4 regions of the Priestia veravalensis genome follow, and region 2 is predicted to be linked to each of the others. Evidence: riboswitches for the same ligand, from Rfam matches in the RefSeq annotation. Region 2 holds a riboswitch; each other region holds the start of a gene.

Evidence for each region. Region 2 has a riboswitch for cobalamin ahead of AS180_RS14020 (ribonucleoside-diphosphate reductase subunit alpha). Riboswitches for the same ligand answer to the same signal wherever they lie in the genome.
Region 1: another riboswitch for cobalamin. It lies ahead of AS180_RS02940 (cobyric acid synthase); the one in region 2 lies ahead of AS180_RS14020 (ribonucleoside-diphosphate reductase subunit alpha).
Region 3: another riboswitch for cobalamin. It lies ahead of AS180_RS08660 (hypothetical protein); the one in region 2 lies ahead of AS180_RS14020 (ribonucleoside-diphosphate reductase subunit alpha).
Region 4: another riboswitch for cobalamin. It lies ahead of metE (5-methyltetrahydropteroyltriglutamate--homocysteine S-methyltransferase); the one in region 2 lies ahead of AS180_RS14020 (ribonucleoside-diphosphate reductase subunit alpha).

What each region holds. Positions count from the first base shown of each region.
Region 1 is NZ_KQ758629.1:29,052-35,094, reverse strand. It holds gene AS180_RS02955 (YdcF family protein) at 1-522, opposite strand, end outside; gene AS180_RS02950 (YhdT family protein) at 716-994, shown strand; gene panF (sodium/pantothenate symporter) at 991-2,451, shown strand; cobalamin riboswitch at 2,450-2,634, shown strand; gene AS180_RS02940 (cobyric acid synthase) at 2,742-4,232, shown strand; gene AS180_RS02935 (FecCD family ABC transporter permease) at 4,332-5,381, shown strand; gene AS180_RS02930 (ABC transporter ATP-binding protein) at 5,378-6,043, shown strand, end outside.
Region 2 is NZ_KQ758663.1:16,494-22,536, forward strand. It holds gene AS180_RS14020 (ribonucleoside-diphosphate reductase subunit alpha) at 1-2,009, opposite strand, end outside; cobalamin riboswitch at 2,193-2,378, opposite strand; gene menC (o-succinylbenzoate synthase) at 2,791-3,897, opposite strand; gene AS180_RS14030 (o-succinylbenzoate--CoA ligase) at 3,894-5,363, opposite strand; gene menB (1,4-dihydroxy-2-naphthoyl-CoA synthase) at 5,426-6,043, opposite strand, start outside.
Region 3 is NZ_KQ758641.1:55,247-61,289, forward strand. It holds gene lepB (signal peptidase I) at 1-204, opposite strand, end outside; gene prpB (methylisocitrate lyase) at 232-1,146, opposite strand; gene AS180_RS08650 (bifunctional 2-methylcitrate dehydratase/aconitate hydratase) at 1,163-2,599, opposite strand; gene mmgD (citrate synthase) at 2,695-3,804, opposite strand; gene AS180_RS08660 (hypothetical protein) at 3,794-4,027, opposite strand; cobalamin riboswitch at 4,192-4,390, opposite strand; gene AS180_RS08665 (DUF3923 family protein) at 4,643-4,864, shown strand; gene AS180_RS08670 ((deoxy)nucleoside triphosphate pyrophosphohydrolase) at 4,947-5,342, shown strand; gene AS180_RS08675 (DEAD/DEAH box helicase) at 5,362-6,043, opposite strand, start outside.
Region 4 is NZ_KQ758629.1:36,303-42,345, forward strand. It holds gene metE (5-methyltetrahydropteroyltriglutamate--homocysteine S-methyltransferase) at 1-1,661, opposite strand, end outside; cobalamin riboswitch at 1,803-1,989, opposite strand; gene AS180_RS02970 (glucose 1-dehydrogenase) at 2,167-2,916, opposite strand; gene AS180_RS02975 (DHH family phosphoesterase) at 2,941-3,909, opposite strand; gene AS180_RS02980 (dicarboxylate/amino acid:cation symporter) at 4,039-5,259, opposite strand; gene AS180_RS02985 (hypothetical protein) at 5,488-5,769, opposite strand; gene AS180_RS02990 (hypothetical protein) at 5,886-6,043, opposite strand, start outside.

The DNA.
Region 1 (6,043 bases), on a different contig from region 2:
ACGACCATATGATTGAAGCTTCACGACGTTTGGTGTTTCTGCACCTAATGGGTATACGTTATATCCTTGTCTTTTGGCAATCAGTGATGCGCGGTATAAATGAAACTGGTTGCTGACGAGTACAATATGTTTGTCATTGATATCAATAAGCTTTTTGGTATAGAGAAAGTTTTCATAAGTGGAAGTAGATTGATTTTCTTGTATAATGCGAGCAGAGTCAACGCCGTGATTTACTAAAAAAGTAGACATCGCTTCCGCTTCAGAGATGTCTTCATCATCACCTTGTCCACCTGAGACAATAGCAATAGTTGAAGGATTATCTTCTAGATAACGCAGCGCAGTAATCATGCGCTCTCGTAAACTTAAAGATAGCTCTTTTCCATTTACCTTAGCTCCAAGAATCATAATGTAGTCTGCGTTTTTTGGAGGAGGTGAACTAGCTGCAGAATAAATATGATATGACGCAAACAACACGTATCCAATTAGTAAAGAAGTAAGTACGTAGATAAATTTTCTTTTCATAAGCTACTCCCATCGTTTATTCCTATTTAGTATAATGCAGTAATTGGTATAAAAAGTAGTATTTATTTAATATTTAAGCGGTAAATAGGAAAAAATGTCATGAATTTAGCAAAAGGGATAGCTTCATATGTTTTGGAACGTTATAATCATTATGCACATCTTCTGCAACATTTCAAAGAAGGAGAGAACGAACATGAAGAAAAAAGCCGATTGGCGTTATCGAATCGCACATAAAGAAGCTTTAATCGGTATCGGTCTGGCTCTTTTCCACTTTGCATGGTGGTTTGGTTTTGCGTACGGACTTGGTTCAAAGCCCGTATCAGAGTATACATACATATTGGGGTTTCCGGCCTGGTTTTTTTATAGCTGCATACTTGGAATCCCGCTCATTATTTTACTGGTCTGGATTATTGTTCGCTTTTTCTTTTCAGATCTTCCTTTAGAAGATGAAGAAAGAGGTGAGAGCGAATGAACTGGGCTGTTGTTGTTCCTCTTGTTGTGTTTGTTCTATTAATTTTTGCGATTGGCTTTATTACCGCTAAAAAAACAAGCACGGCAAGTTCATTTATTAATGATTATTTTCTAGGAAGCAGAGAGCTTGGAGGGTTTGTTCTTGCCATGACGATGGTCGCGACGTACGGAAGTGCGAGCAGCTTTATTGGTGGTCCTGGTACAGCATATCAAACCGGACTTGCTTGGGTACTATTGTCCGTGATTCAAGTTGTAACAGGTTACTTTGTTCTCACAACTCTTGGCAAAAAATTCGCCATTGTTTCGCGAAAGATGAATGCCGTTACGCTTGTTGATTTTTTGAAAAAGCGATATGAAAGCAATATTGTTGTGATTGTTTCTGCTGTAAGCATTGTCCTTTTTCTATTTGCTTCTTTAGCTGCTCAGTGGGTTGGAGGAGCTAGATTAATTGAAGGTTTTGTAGGCATTTCATACAAAAGTGCGCTTGTCATCTTTGCAGTCACCGTACTTGTTTATGTATCAATTGGTGGGTTTCGTGCTGTCGTACTAACCGATGCCCTGCAGGGAATTGTAATGCTTGTAGGGACGATTATTTTACTAATCGCTACTATTTATGCTGGCGGCGGTGTCGAAGCAATCATGAAAGACTTAGTGAATGAAAATCCAAATCTTGTGAGCCCGTACGGAGCAGATCGTTCATTAACACCGCTTTATGTGTCATCGTTTTGGATTTTAGTTGGAGTAGGAGTTGTGGGACTGCCACAGGTGGCCGTTCGAGCGATGTCTTATAAAAACTCGAAAGCGATGCATCAAGCCATGCTTATCGGTACGGTAGTAGTTGGTGTGATTATGTTAGGGATGCATCTTATTGGTGTGTTTGCTCGTGCTGTAATTCCAGGAATTGAAGTGGGAGACACTGTGATGCCGACGTTAACTCTTGAAGTATTACCACCTTGGTTAGCAGGAGTTGTACTTGCTGCGCCGATGGCAGCCATTATGTCGACGGTAGACTCTATTTTATTAATCATTAGCTCTGCTATTGTAAAAGATTTGTATTTAAACTACGTTAATCCGAAAGCAAAAGAGCAGCAGGTGAAAAGATGGAGCTTCTTAACAACAATGATTATTGGAATTTTAGTATTTTTGTTTGCTATTAACCCACCTGATTTACTCATTTGGTTTAACTTATTTTCATTTGGTGGACTTGAAGCAGTATTTATTTGGCCAATTGTGTTAGGATTATATTGGACAAAAGGAAATAAATATGGAGCAATTTCGGGAATGGTGACGGGGCTTTTAGTGTATATTTTAATTCACACATACGCTCCTAACCCATTTGGCATGCATACGGTTGTGCTTCCCGTTGTTCTGTCTTTATTGGTTTTTGTAACTGCAAGTATAATGACACAATCAAAAACAAAGAACCTACAAGAACAGCTTCGTAAAAAATATTTATAAACGATTATGTTTTAAAAGTGCCTTATGCGTTTAAGGATAATAGGGAAATCGGTGGAAATCCGATGCAGCCCCCGCTACTGTAAGTGTGGATGAACCTGCAACAAACTGCTAGCAATGAGCTAGGAAGGTGCAGAAGTAAAGTGAAGCACAAGCCAGGAGACCTGCTTTTAAACATTAACTCTTATTTTTCGGCGGGGAAAATAGGTGACGTGCACATCAAAAGAATGAAGATGTTGTCATGAAGCCTTGGTTTTTAGCCAAGGCTTTTTGCTATGAAAGGCGTGATACAGATGAAAAAAGCAATTCCTCTTATGATTCAAGGAACGCACTCGGACGCTGGAAAAAGTTTACTTACAACTGCTTTTTGCCGAATTTTTGCAGAAGATGGTTTCAAAACAGCGCCGTTTAAATCACAAAATATGGCACTTAACTCTTATATTACAAAGGATGGAAAAGAGATTGGACGTGCTCAAGGAATTCAAGCTGAAGCTGCTGGAGTGGAAGCAACGACCAATATGAATCCGGTTTTAATCAAACCGACAAGAGAGTATGAGGCGCAGGTCGTCGTTCATGGTGTTCCTTTGCAAAATATGTATGCGTACGAGTATAGGAAAGATTTCTTTGAAACCGGACGTGAGATTATCACCAAAGCGTATGAAGAGCTTGCTTCTGAGTACGAGCATATTGTCATTGAAGGAGCAGGGAGACCTGCTGAAATTAACTTAAACGACCGTGAACTTGTGAATATGCGAGTGGCTGATATTGCACAGTCTCCCGTTATTTTAGTAGGAGATATCGATAAGGGAGGCGTTTTTGCTAGCTTAGTAGGAACAATTCAGCTGCTTCCAAAAGAGCATAAGTCAAAAGTGGTAGGTGTGATTATTAATAAATTTCGAGGTGACTTGTCGCTGTTGCAACCAGGGCTTGATTGGTTTGAAGAGTATACGGGACTTCCTGTTCTAGGCGTCGTTCCTTATCTGGATGATGTGGAGATTGATGCAGAAGATTCACTTGCTTTAACTACGTACCCTACTCTTCCAAATCCAGCTAAAGAACTTGATGTTGCCGTTATTTCTTATCCTCGCATGTCGAACTTTACAGATCTAGATCCTATTCGTTTTGAAGATGATTGCCACGTAAGGCTTGTGACAAAACCTTCTCAGCTTGGAACGCCTGATTTAATCATTTTACCTGGGAGCAAGAATACGTTAGAAGACGCAAAGTACTTGTATGAAACGGGCTTAGCAGAAGCTATTTTGACAAAGAAGAATAAGGTGGATATTGCTGGAATCTGCGGTGGGTATCAAATTTTAGGTGAAGTGATAAGTGACCCAAATGAAGTGGAATCAACCCAAAAATCTGTTAAAGGGCTAGGTCTTTTACCTATTGAAACTGTAATGAAAACAAATAAGCGAACAGAACGGGTAACGGGAAGGGCTATTTTACACGATGAGTCCTATCAAATTGAAGGTTACGAAATTCATATGGGCGAAACAACGTCTACCAAGCCAACTGTACATTTTGCTGAGCTAAATGGTATAAAAGAAGGAGCAGTTTTTGGTCGCGTCATTGGTACATACATACATGATGTTTTTCATAATGATGGCTTTCGACGTGCATATTTAAACGATATTCGACAGCAAAAAGGATTAGTGCCGATTAAGAAAACGTTTAATAGTAGGGCGCGAAAGGAAGAGTCTTTTCAAAAGCTGGCTGCACATGTACGAAAAGCAATTGATATGAAACAAATTTATGAAATCATGAGTGAATATAAAAAGTAATTCACTATCAAACGGTTGGGGCGTGCTATCTGTAAAAGATTCTTTACAAAAAGGTTAAAATCCCGGCCCTCGGTTTCCGATAGAGGGAGTTGATGCAAGATGAAAAAAATCGCAAACAAAATTGTCTTATTTTATGTCTTTAGTATAATCCTTGTTTTAACTACAGTTATTACTGGTGTTTTTGTAGGTACCGTGTCTTTAACCGTTACAGACGTTATTAAAATTATTGTTCAAAACATGTCTGGATTATCTTTATATCATGGCCCCAGTAACATGGAGCTCATTATTTGGGAAATTCGATTTCCACGCGTAGTCGTTGCCTTTTTAGTTGGAGCAGCTCTTGCCATTGCGGGGGCAGCTTTTCAAGGCTTGCTTCGAAACTCATTAGCGGACCCGTATACCATCGGGGTGTCTTCTGGAGCCACTCTTGGCACGGTGCTTGCTATCTTTTTTAACTGGCAGCTATTTGGGATGCATACCTATACGCTACCGATTATTGGGATTGTATCTGGCTTTTTAACGCTTTTACTCGTATTTGGTATTACAAAGTTAGCGAGCGGGACATTAGCTAACGAAACTATTATTTTAGCAGGTATTATTTTGTCATCGTTCATGAGCGCTATGATTTCTCTTATGGTTGCATTATCATCAGAGCAAGGAGTGCGTGAAATTTTGTATTGGCTGATGGGAAGTGTGTCAATGAGAGGTTGGGGACATGTTCAGCTTTTACTCCCGTTTTTCATCATCGGTACGGTCGGCTTACTTGCGAATACCCGCGAGCTAAATGGCTTTGCGTTTGGCGATCAGTCTGCACAGTTTATGGGAATTAACGTAAAAAGCAGAAAGCGTATCATTTTGGTATCGGCAGCTATTTTGACAGGTGCATCCGTATCTGTCTCTGGAGCAATCGGCTTTGTTGGACTTGTCATTCCTCACTTAGTAAGGTTGGTGGTAGGTGCAAACCACAAGCATGTGCTTCCTCTTTCTATTCTGATTGGAGGAAGCTATCTTGTGTTGGCAGACCTTGTAGCACGAACCATTCTAAACCCACAGGAGCTTCCAATTGGTGTGGTAACTGCGATCATCGGCTCACCTATTTTTACGCTGTTGCTTATTAAAGAAAGGATTAGGAAAAGAGGGATTGAATGATTGAGGTTTGTAACGTAACTGGTGGGTATAAAAAGCATAAGCCTACTGTAAAAAGCGTAGCTTTCACCGTGGAAAAAGGCTCATTTTGCACGCTTCTTGGACCAAACGGGAGCGGAAAGACCACGCTCATTCGCTTGATGATGGGCGTGCTACCGCTAACAGCAGGAGAAATTAAGTTAGAACAAAAGTCAATTTCCTCCTATTCAGCTACGCAGTTAGCGCAAAAAATAGCGGTTATGACGCAGGAAAACCAAATCGGTCTAGAGTTTACCGTTCGTGAAATTGTGGCGCTTGGTCGCTATCCTTTCCAAACGAAACGGTTTTTAAATAATGAATCACCTTATGATAAAGAAGTGATTGAAAGAGTGATGAAAAGAACGGATGTGTGGCGATATCGTCATCACTCATTCAATGCTTTAAGCGGTGGGGAAAAACAGCGTGTTCTTTTAGCTAAATCTTTAGCGCAAGAACCTGAATATTTGTTGTTAGATGAACCGACAAATCATCTAGACGTAAAGCACGCAATGGAACTGCTGCATTTATTAAAAGAGCTGCAGCGAGAAGAAAACTTAACCATTGTGGCGATTTTACATGATTTAAACATTGCAGCACTATTTGCTGATGACGCCATCTTGTTAAAAGATGGAGAGGTTTATGCAAGA
Region 2 (6,043 bases):
TGCTTAATGCTCCAATGTTGGTCGATTAAATAAACAGACTTATAATACCAATTCGTTTCCGGTGACAAATCTGGAGCAGTAACTGGAATTTTATAGTTTTTCTTCTCTTCTGAATAGAACTTACGGAAAATCGGATCAATACTAGCCGTAGACCCAGCAATGATGGAAGTAGATGAATTCGGCGCAACGGCCATTAAATATCCGTTTCGAATTCCCTTTTCTTTCACAAGCGCCTGTAGCTCATTCCACTGATTACTTTCGTAACCGCGTGCTGCAAAATAAGCTCCTGTTTCCCAATCGGACCCTTCAAATAGAGGGTATGCTCCTTTTTCTTCTGCAAGCTCCATGCTTGATTGAATCGTTAGGTAAGCAATTTTTTCATATAACTCATCGCAATACTGAACAGCTTCTTCTGTTTCCCAAGCGATCTTTTGTAGAGCTAATAAATGGTTCCAACCAAACGTACCTAAACCGATAGCACGATAGCGTTGGTTTGTTAGTTTTGCCTGTAGAACTGGAAGGTTATTCAGTTCAATTACGTTATCTAGCATACGAACTTGAATGGGCACAAGGCGTTCAAGTACATCTTCCGTTACTGCACGTGCTAAGTTGATAGACGATAGATTGCAAACGACAAAGTCACCTGGTTGCTTTGTAATGACGATTTTTCCATCTTCTGTGATTTCTTCAACCACAGTTGTCATGCTTTGATTTTGCGTAATTTCTGTACATAAGTTACTGCAATAAATCATGCCCTCATGACGGTTTTGGTTAGCACGGTTCACTGTATCACGGTAGAACATATATGGTGTTCCTGTTTCTAATTGTGAAATCATAATTCGTTTAAAAATTTCAATCGCAGGCACTTTTTCTCTTGATAGGGATTCATTTTCAATACATTCACGATAACGATTTCTAAAGGAGCCGCTGCCTTCCTCTTCATCATAGAAATCTTCTAGCGAGTAACCCATTACCGTACGAACTTCATGAGGATCAAACAAGTACCAGTCTTCACGTTTTTCAACAGCTTCCATGAATAAATCCGGCAAGCAAACGCCAGTAAATAAGTCATGCGTACGCTGACGCTCGTCTCCATTGTTTAAACGTGCATCTAAGAAAGAAAAAATATCCTTATGCCATACGTCTAGATATACAGCAATTGCCCCTTGACGTTGACCCAGTTGATCAACACTAACTGCTGTGTTATTAAGCTGTTTCATCCAAGGAATTGTTCCTGATGATACGCCCTTAAACCCTTTTATATCGCTACCTCGGCTACGGATATGACCTAGATATACGCCAATTCCACCACCGTTTTTACTTAGCGTAGCTAAGTCCGTATTGCTATCATAGATACCTCGTAAACTATCATCAACCGTATCAATAAAGCAGCTTGATAGCTGTCCATAGCTTTTTCCTGCGTTCGCTAATGTCGGCGTTGCCACTGTCATGTAAAGGTTTGAAAGTGCCCAATATGACTCTTTTACCAGCGCTAAACGCTCTTCTTTCTTTTCATTTGCCATGAGTGTCATAGCAATAATTAAAAAGCGTTCCTGCGGTAGCTCGTATACACGCTTATCATGTGATGTTGCTAAATAGCGATCAGCTAATGTTAACAGGCCAATATACGTAAATAGGCTATCTTTTGTATAATCAATGGCTAAGCCTAGCTCATTAATCTCTTCCACAGAGTATGTATCCAAAAGCTGTGTACTATAAATCCCCATATCTGTAAGCTCTGTAATAAGCTTATAAAATGAGCCGTACCTTTCAGCTTGATTGTATTTTCTATTGGCGGCAGCTTTGCGATATAGCTCTTGTAAATAGATATGAGCTGCTACATATGTCCAATCTGGCTCATCCATTGAAATTCGCTCAAGTGCTGCTAAAATAAAAACATTTGCTATTTTTTCGTCCGTCATATTCTCTTTCGCAGCAACTGTTTCTACTACCTTTTCCTCATACCATGAAAAATCAAGTTGTGGAAATTTTTCACCAAGTAGTTTCATATCATAATTTACTTTTTCAAGTTTATTTAAATCTGTTGTATTAATCATAAAAATAAGTTCCTCCTTTTTCTCCAGCATAAAAAAATCGCTCACCTGACGCAGTGAGCGAATAGAACGAAGATAAAAGAAGACAAAAATGTCTTTTCTCAATCCTCGCTCTATCCTCTCACCTCCCGAAGAAGATAAAACGTCATAAAAAAGGCAGGTCTCCTGACTTATGCTTCGCTTTACTCTAAGGCCTTCCCATGATCGTTACTCACAGTGGCTATTCCTTATTTCATCAGCATTCACAGTTGCGGGGACAGTTTTGGATTTACACCAAATTCCCTTTTAAGTCTTTTTTCAGACACCTTTTCTACTGGAAAACACAAAATATAGTATATGAAGTTTTAATAAAAAACAAGATGTTGTGTTATAAACACATTATAAGGGACAACTTACAGAACTACAATATCTTTTTCAAAATAAATTCCCGCACATTTACCCCACCTTACTTAATATACTGATTTACGCCTTTGTTAAGTAAGGTTTCCTAAACATATGTAAAAAAAGAAATTTCTAAAAGTTTTGTTAGGTATTAGCAACTAGCTACTACAAACAGTCTTATTTTTCATCAAACTATTCCATCATAACATGTTTTCTCGGATTGGTTGTACTATTTGATTTATGAAATTTAATCAAACTTTTTTCACATGACTAGACAGCTGCTATATAAATAAAAAGAAAATTTTTTTAAAAACCGAACTCACAATAAAAAATCCACTTTTAAAGTGGATTTACATTATGCATATGTTTTTTGATATGTGGAAACTTTATTTAAAAATATCCTATCCACCCGATAGCCAATGCCTGGTTCTTTTGGCACATGAATTAACCCATCATCCACTTCTACTTCTGGAAGAATGACATCTTTGTTCCAATAGCGTGAAGAAGCTGAAATGTCTCCAGGTATCGTGAAATTCTCTAATGAAGCTAATGCAATATTATGAGCTCTTGATATACCCGATTCCAGCATTCCCCCTACCCATAGTCGAACATTACTTTTCTGGCACAAGTCATGAATTCGTTTTGCTTCTGTTAAGCCGCCTACCCGTCCAACTTTTACATTAATAACTTGACAGCTCCCTAACTCAATTGCTTTTCTAGCATCATCATAAGACACAATGCTTTCATCTAAGCAAACGGGCGTGCGTAGCTGCTGTTGTAAATGACGGTGATCGATAATATCACTAGAATCTAATGGCTGTTCAATCATCATAAGGTCAAATTCATCTAGCTTTTGAAGCAAATTCAAATCATTTAAGGAGTAAGCAGAGTTTGCATCTACCATCAGCGGCAGTTTTGGATAATGATTTCTAATTTGCTTAATAAGGTCATAATCAGCTCCAGGCTTAATCTTTACTTTAAAACGTTTATATCCAGCTTTCAAGTGTTCATCTATTTTATGAACCATCTTATGAATATCATCGAGTCCAACTACTACACCAGCTTCTACAGCTTCTTTTGTGCCACCAAGAGCTTGAGATAGAGACTTGTTGTTCTTCTTAGCAAACAAATCCCACACCGCACAATCTATTGCTGCTTTACTCATATGGTTTCGCTTAATCGGATTAAATATTTCCTGTAGGTCTAAAGGCGTCGTTAATCGCTTTCCAATTAAAGCCGGAAGTAAAAAATCATTGAGCATATGAAAGCACGTTTGGATGGTTTCTTCTGTGTACCAAGGAGTTGAAAATGCTACCACTTCTCCCCAGCCTGCTTCACCGCTTATATCTTCTACTTCTAAAAGAAGCAATTCTCGATTTGTCACAGTTCCATAACTAGTTGAAAACGGTGATAATAGGTTCAATTCAATAGCATGAATGGTTGCTTTATGGATTTCAATCATAGTTGACGCCCCTGTTCTATACGCTGAGGTAATTTTCGTCTAATAATTTTATTGGAAGCGGTTCTTGGTAGATCATCAACAATAAAATAATACTTTGGTACTTTATAATTGGCTAACATCGACTGACAATATGCCTGTAACTCTTCTTTTTTTATTGGTGATGTAACTACTAAAAAAGCTGCTGGAACTTGTCCCCACTGTTTATGAGGCAGCCCTGTAACCCCGGCTTCTGCAATAAGTGGATGCTTTAATAGAGTGCTCTCAATTTCTGCTGGATAGATATTTTCTCCACCTGAAATAATTAAATCTGACCTTCTATCTAATACGTATAAAAATCCATCTTCATCAAGTTTGCCGATATCTCCTGTATAAAACCAACCATTTTTTATTGCTTTATCTGTTTCTTCTGGTTTATTAAGGTACCCAGACGTTACGTTAGGACCTTTCACAGCAATTTCACCTTCTATACCATTCATTACTTCCTCACCGTTAGCATTTACAATCTTAAGCTGGCAAGGCATCAGGGGCTTTCCTGCAGATCCAAGTTTTTGAATACTATCTTCTGGAGCTAACGTTACAAACTGAGAAGAAGTCTCTGTCATGCCATACGTCTGGTAGACAGGGATTCCTTTCTCTATACAGTCGTCCAAGAGAACTCTTGGCACGGGACCTCCTCCTGCTAACATGCAGCGAAATGATTCAGGATATTTTCTGCCACCTAGTTCCTTTAACATTTGGGTCAGCATCGAAGTTACGACCGACATAATGGTCACACCTTTTGTTTCAATAGCAGCGTTTGCTTGTATAGCTTCAAACTTTGAGTGTAATACAATTCTCATCCCATAAATAACATTTCTCATTAAAATAGAAAAACCGCTAATATGAAACAAAGGCACAGCAACGAGCCAGCAGTCATTTGTCTGAAGTCCAAGGTTTAGCGATGACCCAGTAGCACTCCACCAGTGATTTCCATAAGACTGCATAACTCCTTTTGGGTTACCTGTAGTACCTGACGTATACATAATTGTATACGTATCATTTAAATCATACTGAGATTGAAGCACAATTTCTTTTTCGTGTCGATAGATAAGGTCTTGTAGCTGAATTAGTTCTGTTCCTGAAAGCAGTATGGTTTCTTCATAACTCTCATCCACAACAAGAAAGTTCGCTTTTGCATCGCTACATTGATACTGAATCTCTTGCTGCTTTAAACGCGTATTGAGTAATAGTGCTTTTGCTCCTATATAAGCTAAAGCATGAATTAATTCAATATATTCTATTCGGTTCTTCATATATATAGCAACTGTGTGACCTTTTTTTATCCCATAGCTCGCTAATTGAAAAGCTCGCTTCACCACTCGTTTATGCAGCTGTAAAAATGTAATCGATTCCGCTGCTAAGTCCACCGCAACTCGGTTAGGTGTTACTTTCGCTCGTTGACTTAACCAATTAGGTAACAAATTCATGCTTCTATTCTCCTTTCCATAGAAAAAACAGCTTGATGAATGTCATCAAGCTGTTTTGAGCATTATGGGAAACGTGGGAACTGTTTGAAGTCTGGGTTGCGCTTTTCTTTGAATGCGTCACGACCCTCTTTTGCTTCATCAGTTGTGTAATATAAAAGCGTAGCGTCTCCAGCAAATTGCTGTATACCAGCTAATCCATCTGTATCAGCATTAAATGCAGCTTTTAAGAAACGTAGAGCTGTTGGGCTCTTTTCTAACATTTCTTCACACCATTTAATTGTTTCTGCTTCTAGCTCTTCTAATGGTACAACAGTGTTAACAAGTCCCATTTCAAGTGCCTCTTGCGCATTGTATTGACGGCATAGATACCAAATTTCACGCGCTTTTTTATGACCAACAATACGCGCTAAATAGCCTGAACCATATCCAGCGTCAAAGCTTCCAACTTTTGGACCCGTTTGGCCAAAAATTGCATTATCTGCAGCAATTGTTAAGTCACATACGATATGTAAAACATGACCTCCACCGATTGCATAGCCTGAAACCATCGCAACAACTGGTTTTGGAATAACGCGAATTAATCGCTGTAAGTCTAATACGTTTAAGCGAGGAATTTCGTCTTCCCCTACATAACCACCATGCCCGCGTACTTTTTGGTCTCCACCAGAACAAAATGCTTT
Region 3 (6,043 bases), on a different contig from region 2:
TGCAAGCTCTGCTTTTCCAACCACTTGATTGTATGGAGCGGTGCCAAGCATCGGGGACCTGCTGTCTAGGCTGTTGCGACGGTTATCACCCATGACAAACAGCTGACCTTTTGGTACAACCGTTTCACCCGTATAATCTTCAAGCTTAAAATCTTCTGTAAGAGGTTGTCCCAACAAACCTTTCTTAATTACAGACCCTGATATCTGTAAGAACTTACTACCTTCATGTACCTATGACTTATGCTTTTCCGTAAGAATGGTTTGAGCCAAGTTCTTGTCCAAATGCTCAAAATCATAATACGAAATGAGGTCGTATAGCTCACTTCTTGTCTGCATATCTCTTATTGCTTCTTTTTGGGTACCTGTCGCCTTGATTAAATCAAATATCCTTTCGTACGCTTTTGCTGCTACGCGAAGCGACGAGACGGGATAAATGACCATCTGAAAGCCCATATTGCTAAATTCTGTTGCTGTATAGTACGGTGTTTTTCCAAACTCCGTCATGTTAGCTAAAAGAGGCGCTTGAATTTGACTTTTGAATGTCCGAAACTCTTCTTCAGAGCCGAGCGCTTCAGGGAAAATAGCATCTGCCCCTGCTTCCACATATGCAGCTGCTCGTTTGACAGCTTCCTCCAGGCCTTCGCTACTGCGAGCATCCGTCCGAGCCACAACAACTAAAGAAGGAGCGACTTCTTTAATTAATCTGATCTTTTGTGCCATTTCTTCTATTGTTACAAGCTGTTTTCCATTGAGATGACCGCATTTTTTTGGAAGCTGCTGATCTTCAATCTGAACGGCTGCTACGCTGGCTTCAACCATTTCTCTAGCAGTACGAGCAGCGTTTAACACGCCACCAAAACCAGTATCAATATCAACCAGCACAGGTAAGTTTGTAGCTCGTATCACGTCTTTCGCCCGATCGGCTAGCTCTGTAGATGTTACAATTCCTAAATCTGGTAGTCCCCGACTTGCCGTATAAGCAGCACCTGATAGGTAAAGTGCTGAAAAGCCAGCTTGCTTAGCCACCAGTGCGGCCATAGCATCATGTGCACCTGGAAGTTGAAGGATTTCTTGCGCATCCATAAGCTGTTGAAATTTAGCAGCTAGCTCCTGTTGAGATAACGGCTGATTGACAATCCACGTCATGTAAGACCCTCCTTATTTAGATCAAAAACAATTGAACAAACTCGTTTACGCTCATGCTTTCAAGCTCCTCTTGGTTATAACAAACTGCTTCAATTTGCTTTTGCTGTTTGAGAGGAAAACGCGTTTTGATATTAGTTGAGAATTTTTCTTTAACCTTTGGAATGGCTTCATCTCTTCTAAAACGGTGCCCTAACGGATATTCACACTCTACTTCCTCTGTTTGTGTACCATCTTTAAAATGAATCTGCACGGCATTTGCAATCGATCTCTTTTTCGGATCCAGGTAGTCTTCGCTATACTGCTTATTTTCAACAACCTTCATCTTGCTGCGCAGCTCGTCAATTCGAGAATCAGATGCGACTTCGTTTTCATAATGATCGGCAACAATTGTTCCTTTAAGGAGACCAATCGCCGTAATATACTGCAAACAATGATCTCGATCGGCCGGATTATGAAGTGGCCCCTCTTTATCAATAATGCGAATCGCAGACTCATGCGTTGTAATTGTAATCGAAGCAATATCGTCTAATCGATTCACGACTTCTCGATGCAGTTTAACCGCACACTCCGCGGCCGTTTGAGCATGAAACTCCGCTGGATAAGACACTTTAAATAGCACATGCTCCATAACATAGGAATCAAGCGGACGACCAAGCGTTACCTGTTTTTTGTTAAATAATACGTCCTGGAACCCCCAATTAGGTGCAGACAACGCAGTGGGATAGCCCATTTCTCCTTTTACTGCCATCATAGCAAGCTGTACGCCTCTGCTTGTCGCATCGCCGGCAGCCCAAGACTTTCTAGAACCGGTATTCGGCGCATGTCTGTAGGTACGTAAGCTTACCGTATCAATCCACGCATTGGACAAAGCGTTAATAATTTCTTCACGCGTTCCTCCAAGCATTTTGGTAACAACTGCAGTCGTGGCAATCTTCACAAACATCACGTGATCTAATCCAACTCGGTTTAAGCTGTTCTCTAACGCCAGCACGCCTTGAATTTCGTGCGCTTTAATCATCATTTCAAGCACATCACGAACGGCCAGCGGCTCTTTCCCTTCTGCTACGCGTACGCGGCTAATGTAGTCAGCTGTCGCTAAAATACCTCCAAGATTATCAGAAGGATGTCCCCATTCTGCCGCTAGCCACGTATCGTTGTAATCCAGCCAGCGGATGATGCAACCAATGTTGAACGCAGCTCGAATTGGATCTAACTCAAATGACGTTCCCGGCACCCGACTGCCATTTGGTACAACTGTTCCTGGAACAATGGGGCCGAGGAGCTTTGTGCACTCTGGATAACTAAGCGCCAGCATCCCGCATCCAATCGTATCAAGCAGGACATAACGAGCGGTTTGGAACGCTTCTAAACTCTTAATCTCTTTATGAAGAACGTAATCTGCGATTTCCTCTAATAAAACATCCGTTTTGACTTGCTCATTCGTTTTCAACATGTGCATCTTTCCTTTCTCCTCAAATTTATTTATGATAGAAATGGGTATTCGCCAAAATATCCATTCGGTGAGTGGCCGTGAACAACCCCAAATTGTTAAAAGCGGCGCTCGCCTACATAATGTACGCGCGGTCTAAAAAGTCGATTATGTTCATGTTGCTCAATAACATGCGCACATAACCCTACCGTTCTAGCACTGAAAAAGATCGGTGTATAAAGTGAAATAGGAATACCAAGCATCCAATAGACAGGTGCTGCGTAGTAATCCAAGTTCGGATAAAGACCTTTTTCACGCTTCATAAGCTCTTCGCCCGCTTCGCACATGCGATAAAGACGATTATCTCCTTGCAGGTCGCATAGCTGTTTGAGCGACTCTTTCATCATTAAAGCCCGCGGATCAATTTTGTTCATATACACGCGATGGCCAAATCCCATGATACGCTCTTTTTTATAAAGCTTAGCGATCAGCAGCTCTTCAAATTTATCTACAGTACCAGCTTCTAAAAGCAGTTCCATTACCGCTTCGTTAGCTCCTCCATGCAGGTTTCCTTTTAAAGAAGCAACCGCTCCTGTCAATGCACCGTATAAATCAGACTGAGTAGAAGAAATGACTCTCGCTGTAAACGTTGAGTTTGGCATCTCATGCTCACTATATAAAACAAGTGAACGATCAAAGATTTGCTCTTCCAGAGATGATGGCTTCTTCCCCGTAATCATGTAAAAGAAATTTGCGCTATACGATAACTCTTTAAGCGGACGAATCGGCTCTTTCTTTTCGATTAAACGATAGCTGTTCGCCACAATCGCAGGCACTTTGCCTAACAGCTTGTAAGCACGGCTTTTATTTGCCGATAGAGAACGATTATCAAGCCTTTTATCAAAGCCTGAAAGAAATGAAATTCCTGTTCGCAAGCCATCCATTGGATGCGTGCCATTAGGGAGTAAGCAAAAGACATCCAACAGTTCATCTGGAATCTCGTACTCCCCTTTTAACATTTCTTCAACTAGTTCCTTCTCGTTAATATTCGGCAGCCTTTCTTCTAGTAAAAGGTAGATCATATCGAGGTAGCTCTTTGATTTTGATAGCTCAATCAGGTCATACCCTTGAATAATAATTTTCCCCTGTTGGGTATCAAGAAATGAAATCTTTGTTTCAGCAGCCACAACGCCTTCAAGCCCCGGAAAAAACCTCGCTTCAGTCTCCATCTCTCTTTTCCTCCATTCCAAATATCTCTTCACCTACTGTTTTGTAAGCCTTTTCAATATTGTGTAAAAAAAGAGCCTTCTTTTCAGCATCCCCCCTCTTGTCTACCACAAAATCTCTTAACTCCTGATAATAGTCTGAAAGTGTACAAGGGTTCTCTGCCACTACGTTATTCATAATGCTCGCTTTGAAGTAATTCACAAAATACTCAACTGATCCGTCCACAGCTGCTCACCTCCATCACGCGTACCCGCTAAAAAAGCAATAAAAAAACAACTTCCCAAAGAAGTTGTTAAGCCGCGAGACAATACTCAAATAAACATGTTTTTAAATCATTTTTAAAACATGTTTGTCACTTCGCACTTAACACCCCCTATCCGCGTAGGTATTGATGCATGCTAAAACAGGCAGGTCTCCTGGCTTATGATCATCGCTCTTCGAACCTTCCCATCTTCATTTCCATGAAAACAGTGGCTTTTTCGAATCGCTCCCAAATACAGTTGCGGGACAGCGTCGGATTCCAACCGAACTTCCCTTTTAAGCAGATGAAAGACACCTTTCACCTACACCTGTTTCTACATCGATATTATTTTCACTTTAAACATATCAAATTTTATAAATTTTTACAATTTTTATTTTCATTTCACTTAGCTAACACTGTACAACACTTCATTTTTCAAAGCACTTATCTTATAAATCCATTTATAACCTCTCTAGCAAAATCATAAATAAAATATAGAAAAACTGTTTTTTGTTAATTATTGGATAACAATTCCTGTATAATAAAGGAAAAACTTAAAAGTAAATTTGCTTTATGCCAAAGATGAAAGGAGCGATTTCATGAAAAAACGATGGATCTCCTGGTGGATTACGAACTGTTTTTGGGCCATGCTATTTGTTTTAGGCACTATTATGGTATGGACGCGAAAAGTGGACGGAGCGGGTGCCATTCAAACCCCTGAGGTCAAGCTTATATCCTTTGTTGTGTTAGTGCTTGCCTTTGTCATTCCGCTTGTGATTCAAAGTGTATGGCTTGTTGTTAATGTAAGAACGAGTAAATGAAACCCACCTCTCAATTCCGATCTTATAATCTCCCACTCTCCTATGTTATGATGAAACAAAACAGCTGTAAGGAGAATGAACCGTGAAGAAAAAAATAAAGGTCGTTGCCGCCGTTATTGAAAATGATCAAAACGAAGTCCTCTGTGCTCTCCGTTCAAACGACATGTCTCTACCGAACATGTGGGAATTTCCTGGTGGGAAAGTAGAAGAAGGCGAAGATATTTACTCTGCGATTGTGAGAGAAATCGAAGAAGAGCTTCACTGTAAAATCAAAGCAACGGAGCTACATAACGAACACACCCATGAATACGATACGTTTATTATTGAGCTCATTGCGATTAAAGCTGAAATTGTTGAAGGTACACCGCAGCCCACTGAGCATGCCAAGCTTGTTTGGTTAAACAAAGAAAATCTAGATTCACTTGTCTGGGCACCGGCGGACGTTCCGGCGGTTGAACTATTAGTAGAAAAGAAATAGCCTTCTCGCGATGAGAAGGCTATACTCTTTCCGTAAACTCCGTATACAGAAACGCTGGAATTTCATTTTCTAATTCTAAGATTACCGTAATCGGCTTTTCCCCGTGGTACTCAACCGTATTTCCTTTACCGATATAAATAAACGGTTCAGTCTTACCATCCATCTCACGATATTTTCGTACAAATAGATGCAGGTGAATACCTCTGTCTTTGTTAACTATAATATTCTTTCCTCGCTCAGACTTTTGGGTCGTACTGTTTGGCGTTTGCCAGTGGAACGTGCGCTTATCGATGAACTTATCCTGATAGTTAATGCTTTCTTTAATATCTTCTTCCTTATGAAGATCAATAAATAAGAAAAACTCTTTATCATTTGTCAATAAGCCAGAACCACGAAACGAGCTGTGCGTTTTCCGGTAGTTAGATAGTAGCGCTGGGTCCATCATTGTGTACTGTTCATACAGCTTTAAGTGCGGTACGCCGTAATCTCGTTTACCAAACTCTTTCTCGTAGCGGAAAATGCCGTAATCAATCGCATCTTTAATAAACGGCTTAAACTGGTCGTTATGTAAAACATTCGCAAAGCGCTCCGTTTTCACCGCTTCTTCTCCGTTAAAATCAATTAGCTTTAACTTAGAACGAAGCTGTCCACTATCATAGTACGCTTGATTTAATACTTCAAACGCGTGCCTTACCGTATCT
Region 4 (6,043 bases), on a different contig from region 2:
GGCCCCGTCAGCATTCCTTTTACGACTTTTTCGGTTAAACTTTGTGCATAGACAATTTCTTTAACCGTCATCGGCTCGACTAAATAGACATCTCCGTATACAACAGGTGGTCTTACGCAGCGTGAACCATATGATTGAACCCAACCGTTTTTCGTTGTTAACATTCCGCCTAAGCGCTCACCAAAAAATTCAACCATATCCGTACGTTCAAACTCACCGTGAACCAGCACATCAATACCAATTTCTTCTTGAACCTCAATCCAGCGCTTTGTTTCTTCTTTTATAAACGCTTCATACTGTTCGTTCGTTAACTGACCTTGCTTCCATTTTAAGCGCTTCGAACGAACCTCTGCTGTTTGTGGCAAGCTTCCAATTGTTGTAGTTGGTAAAAGCGGTAAATCAAACTTTTCTTTTTGCAAACGCTGGCGCTCAGCCACAGAAGCACGAGATAAGGCTTGATCATCAATCTGTTCTAGCTCTGCTCTCGTTTTCGTGTGAACGCGGTTTGCAACCTTCGAAAATGCCTCAATCTCTTGCTGATGTGCTTTTACTGCTTCGCTATCCCCTTTTAAAAGGTCCTTTAAAAGTTCTAGCTCAGTCAGCTTTTCTTCAGCAAAACTTAAGCCTGCTCGAATATCAGCTGGTAGCTCTTGTTCAGTTTCTACCGTTACAGGGACATGAAGCAGTGTACTAGATGGCTGAACAATTACCTCTTCTTTACCCACTAATTTTTGCAATTCACTTACAAGTGCAGCTTTTTCAATTAAGTTACTTTTCCACACGTTACGACCATCAATAACGCCTGCAAAAAGCTTTTTCCCTTTTGGAAAACCGTGTGCTTTTATCGCTTCACTATTTTTTCTCTCATCATGTACAAAATCCAACCCAAAAGCATTCACAGGAAGGTTCACAACAGATTGGTAATTATCTAATGCTTCAAAATACGTTTGGATGATAAGATTAGCACCAGGTACTTCCTCTGAAATACGCTGATAAAATGCCTCAACCTCCTTCCAGTACCCTTCTGCTTTATTCGTTACAAAAATTGGTTCATCAATTTGAATCCACTCTGCTCCCGCTTCATGTAACTCCTTAATCACTTGAATATAAAGCGGAGTTAATTGAGCAAATAAGCTTGATACTTCTTCTTGTTTAAATCCTTTGCCTAATAAGATAAAGGTTGCTGGCCCAATTAGAAGAGGCTTACCGTTAAGTGCCAATTCGTCCTTTGCTTTTTGCCAATATGCTAATGGTCTGTTTTCATTCAATGCCGGCGTTACGTCAGTAAACTCTGGGACAATGTAGTGATAGTTGGTATTAAACCACTTAGTCATCTCACATGCCTCTGCTTCTTTGTTCCCTCTTGCCATTGCATAATATGTATCAAGAGCGGATAGATTTTGCTTTTTGAAACGAGCTGGAATAATATTAAACATAACCGCCGTATCAAGCATGTGATCGTAATAACTAAAGTCACCTACTGAAACAAAATCAATCCCCTTATCTTTTTGAATACGAAGCTGATTAACATACAACTCATGAAGTTGGTTGTGCAGCTCTGCTTCCGTTGTTTCCTGCTTCCAATAAGCTTCAATTGCTTTTTTCCATTCTCTGTTTCTACCGATTCTTGGATACCCAATTGTTGCTGTATTCACTGTCATTTCAATCTCCTCGTTTCGTCTATTTTTCTGCAATAAAAAACTCTCTGGAAAGAGAGTTAGACGACAGCTTTAAGAAGTATTGAACAACATATACTTTTGTTTCAATACCAAGCTAATCACCTCTCCCTATTACGCGTAGGTTGTGAGTGCAAACAACAGGCAGGTCTCCTGACTTAGAATCATCACCTATTATCACCTTCCCGTTTCATAAACAGTGGTTTACTGATAATAGGCTCCTCCTTACAGTGGCGCGACCGTGTCGGATTTTCACCGATCTTCCCTTTTAAGCTAAAACAAGTGTCTTAGCACCTTTTGCATGAACATATTCACTTTATACACTAATTCCTTTTCAATTAGGAATTGAACATAACGATACATGATTTCGATAAGTAAATCAAGTCTGATTTTTCTAAATTTTAAAAAGAATACGCTTTCATATAACTGTGTTTTTATACAAAATAAAAATAGCAGGCTATAGGTATAGCCTATAGCCTGCTTACTTTAGTTAATGTTCATAAATCATCTTGCGCGTCATTCCACCATCGACAACTACGTTTGTCCCCGTTACAAAATCATTGTCTGGATGCGTCAGGTAAAGGCACGCTTTTGCAATATCTGCTGGAGTGCCAACTCGGTTAGACGGATGCTGAGCATGATCAACATCTCGAAGCTCCTCATATTGCTGAGTTTCAATCCAGCCAGGAGAAATTGCGTTGACGGTAATCTTGTCTGGTCCAAGTGAAATGGCAAGAGCATGCGTTAGCGCCACAATGCCACCTTTTGTAGCAGCGTATGCTTCGGTGTGTGGCTCTGACATAACGGCACGCGTAGAAGCTAAGTTTACAATTGAACCACCTATTTTGTTATTTCGCATCACTTTGGCAGCTTCTCTTGAGCATAAAAATACGCTTCGTAAATTAAGATTTATGATATCATCCCATTCATCTAGCGTTAACTCATACGGAGACTTCCACTTTGTTACTCCAGCATTATTAACCAGAATGTTAATCGTACCATAAGCTGAAACAGTTTCTTTCATGAGGTTGATAACATCCTCTTCTTTTCTTACATCTGTGTGAATAAACATTGCCTGTGCACCTGCTTCACGCAGCGTTTTAGCATGCTTCTCCCCTTGTTCTTCATCAATATCTGCGATTATCACTTTGGCACCTTTTTTGGCATAGGCGCTTGCCACACCTTTTCCAATTCCATTTGCGCCACCAGTTACCACAACAACCTCACGTTCAAATGTCAAAGTCATCCCTCCTCTACACTTAGTTTATTCACTTTTTTCGTCTGGTTGAAACAAGTGGTCGGTTACAAATAGCTTGAAGGTTTCGCTCGTTAATTTGCAGCCGGATGCTTTTGGATGGCCTCCACCACCAATGTGACCCACGATTTCAGCTAAATTAATCTTATCTTTCACTGCTCGAAACCCTAGCTTTTTCCTTCCCATATCAACCATTACTGAAAAGTCGATTTCTTCATGCTCTAGGCATAATGCATTTCCCAACTCTGACTGATATGTATCTGCGAACACAATCCCTACCTTGTATTTTTGCTCTGCAATCTCTACTTCTGCTTGCATCATTTGCTTTTGTTTGTCATAGATATATTTTTCAATTCGCTTCTCTTCAGCTTCAAGTAAAATCGCGTGCTTTTCTGTAAATTCAAAGCTTTGACTGGCACCAGTATAAGATGCTTGTAGCGTTTCGTGAACCGTATCTTTAAACTCTTCATGAGAAATTAAGTAGTAAAGGTGATTAAGTCTTTTTGCTTTTTCATTTTTCTCGTGAAACCAATCCCACGTATCGAATAAACGTACAAGCTCTACGTATTCATCCAGCATCTTCGTACGTTCCAACATCTTGTTTTCTAGTAGATATGTATAAAAAAGCGATGTAGCTGCTGTTTTCGTCCCATTCTTATCTTCTGGTATCACATGGACCCAATCGTATTTTTCAGAAAGAGGAAGTGCAGAAATATGATGATCAATAAGCGTAACCTTTTGACCATTTTTCACAAGTTCATCCAGCTTAGCTGCTACTTCATCATTTACGCTAATATCCGTTATGTATAAGTCTTGTCCATCATTATCTTCTTCTATAAAATGCAGCACCGTATCGTTTATGCGTCCGATTCCTACCGTGTCGTAATCAAGGTTCTCATCACCAAATGCTAAGCGAGCTAATAAAGCTGGGCTTACCCCATCTAAATCATTATGTGAAATTAACTTTACTTTTGTCATCAAAAAACTCCTTTAAATCGTTATCAATTACTCATTCACTTTAGTATGCGTGAATCTTTTTCCATTATAGCAAGGAATGAAAAAAAATGCGTACATCCTCACCTTTCATAAGGATGTACGCACAAAAATTCACGATGCTTGCTGATTCGCTTTTTCTTTTGATTTCTTCTCATATGAGTCTACAACAACAGAAGCTGCAGCATCTCCGACAATATTAACCGACGTACGGAACATATCAAGAATACGATCGATTGCTGCAATTAAAGCAATTCCTTCAACTGGAAGGTTGACGGCTGCTAGTACCATTGTTAACATAATCATCCCTGCACCTGGCACGCCCGCAGTACCAATTGATGCAATGGTAGTTGTAAACATGATTAGTAAAATTTCACTCATACCGAGATCAATTCCATAAAATTGTGCAATAAATAGCGCAGCAACACCTTGGTAAATCGCACTACCGTCCATATTCATTGTGGCACCTAACGGTAAAACAAAGCTTGCTGTTTCCTTTGAAACGCCAAGGTTTTCCTGAACGTTTTTCATTGAAACAGGTAGCGTTGCACCACTACTTGCTGTACTAAAAGCTACAAGGCCGGCTGGTGCTATTCCTTTTAAAAATGTAAGTGGACTCATCCCAGCAAAGCCTTTAACCGCAAGAGAATACACAACGAGAAGCTGCGTTAAACAACCTAATGCTACAGCAATAATCACCTTAGCGAGAGGTGCTAAAACAGCTAAACCATACTCACCAATAATTGGTGCTACCATTCCAAAGATACCAATTGGTGCAATGACCATGATACCACTTGTAATTTTAAACATGACTGTGGAAAAAGATTCAAATAGCTTTTGAATTGGCTTTGCTGGCTCTCCTACAAATAAAATCCCTAAACCAATTGCAATTGCCATAAAGATAATTTGTAGGATATTCCCTTCCATTAACGCTGCAAATGGATTTTCCGGAATCATGTTTAACAACGTCTCCGTAAGCGTTGGTGCTTCTCCACTCGGCGCAGTGGCTCCTTGCTGTAACGACACGTTAGCTCCTGTACCAGGTGATAAAATCACAGCATATACGATACCAATCGTCACAGCAATCAACGTTGTAAAGAGGTAGAAAACAATCGTTCTCCCTCCCATACTAAAAAGCTGCTTGGTATCTTGTAAACTTGTTACGCCTACAATGAGCGTCGTTAAAATCAAAGGCGCCATAATAAACTTAATGAGCCTTAGAAACAAATCGCCAAGCGGCTGCACGACAGACATCTTGTCTCCAAAGATGAGTCCGAGCGCAACAGCTACGACGAATGCTACTAAAACCTGCGTTAGTAACGATGGTTTTTTCATAGTTGTTCTCTCCTCATAATGATATTCCCGCTGTATCCCATCGCCTTAACTGCTACGCAGCAACTCCCCTTTTTTGCATATTTATACATATTTTGTTCACTGCATACTATACACTTTCCGTTTATCACACTACCATCTTATTCTCCATAAAGACACGTGTCAACCCTCAAAAAACTAAAAAAACGAACAAAAAAATGAGAATAGTCATCTTTGTTCGTTTTTTTAAAATCAATTGGGAGAAATCCCTTTAAAGAAGATATGTAAAATTTCCAGCGACTTATTTTTATCAAATGTAGCTATCTCATGAGGAGCTAGCTGATCAAAATGATTGCTTCTAAGAGACGAACAATAGCTGTTCCAATCTTTTTGGTTTGTCTGAACACGTTCGTTCCATTGCGCTACGGTCACTCGCTTTCCGCGGGGAGGAACCTGAGCTTCCTCGCTGCGCTGCGGGATCTCCGTTTTCCCTCTCTTTCCCGCAGGAGTCGAGTGTCCTACGTTCCATTCCACCCTGTTTCCAACATTGTTTTCACAATCAACCAAAAAACCTGAACGATTAAAAGTTATGAACTCTCAGTCGTTCAGGTATATCATTGGCTGAATTACTTATGTCTCAGCCTTTTTCTTCATCCTGCTTTCATAGGTATATTGCGGTCTTGTTGGTAAATGTCATAAACTAAAAAGCTAAATGCGTAGTAAAATGCAATGATTGCAATCGAATCTGACATAATATACATAGCGCCCAAACCAACTCCAACAACTAATGTCTGAAGGCTTAAACGAT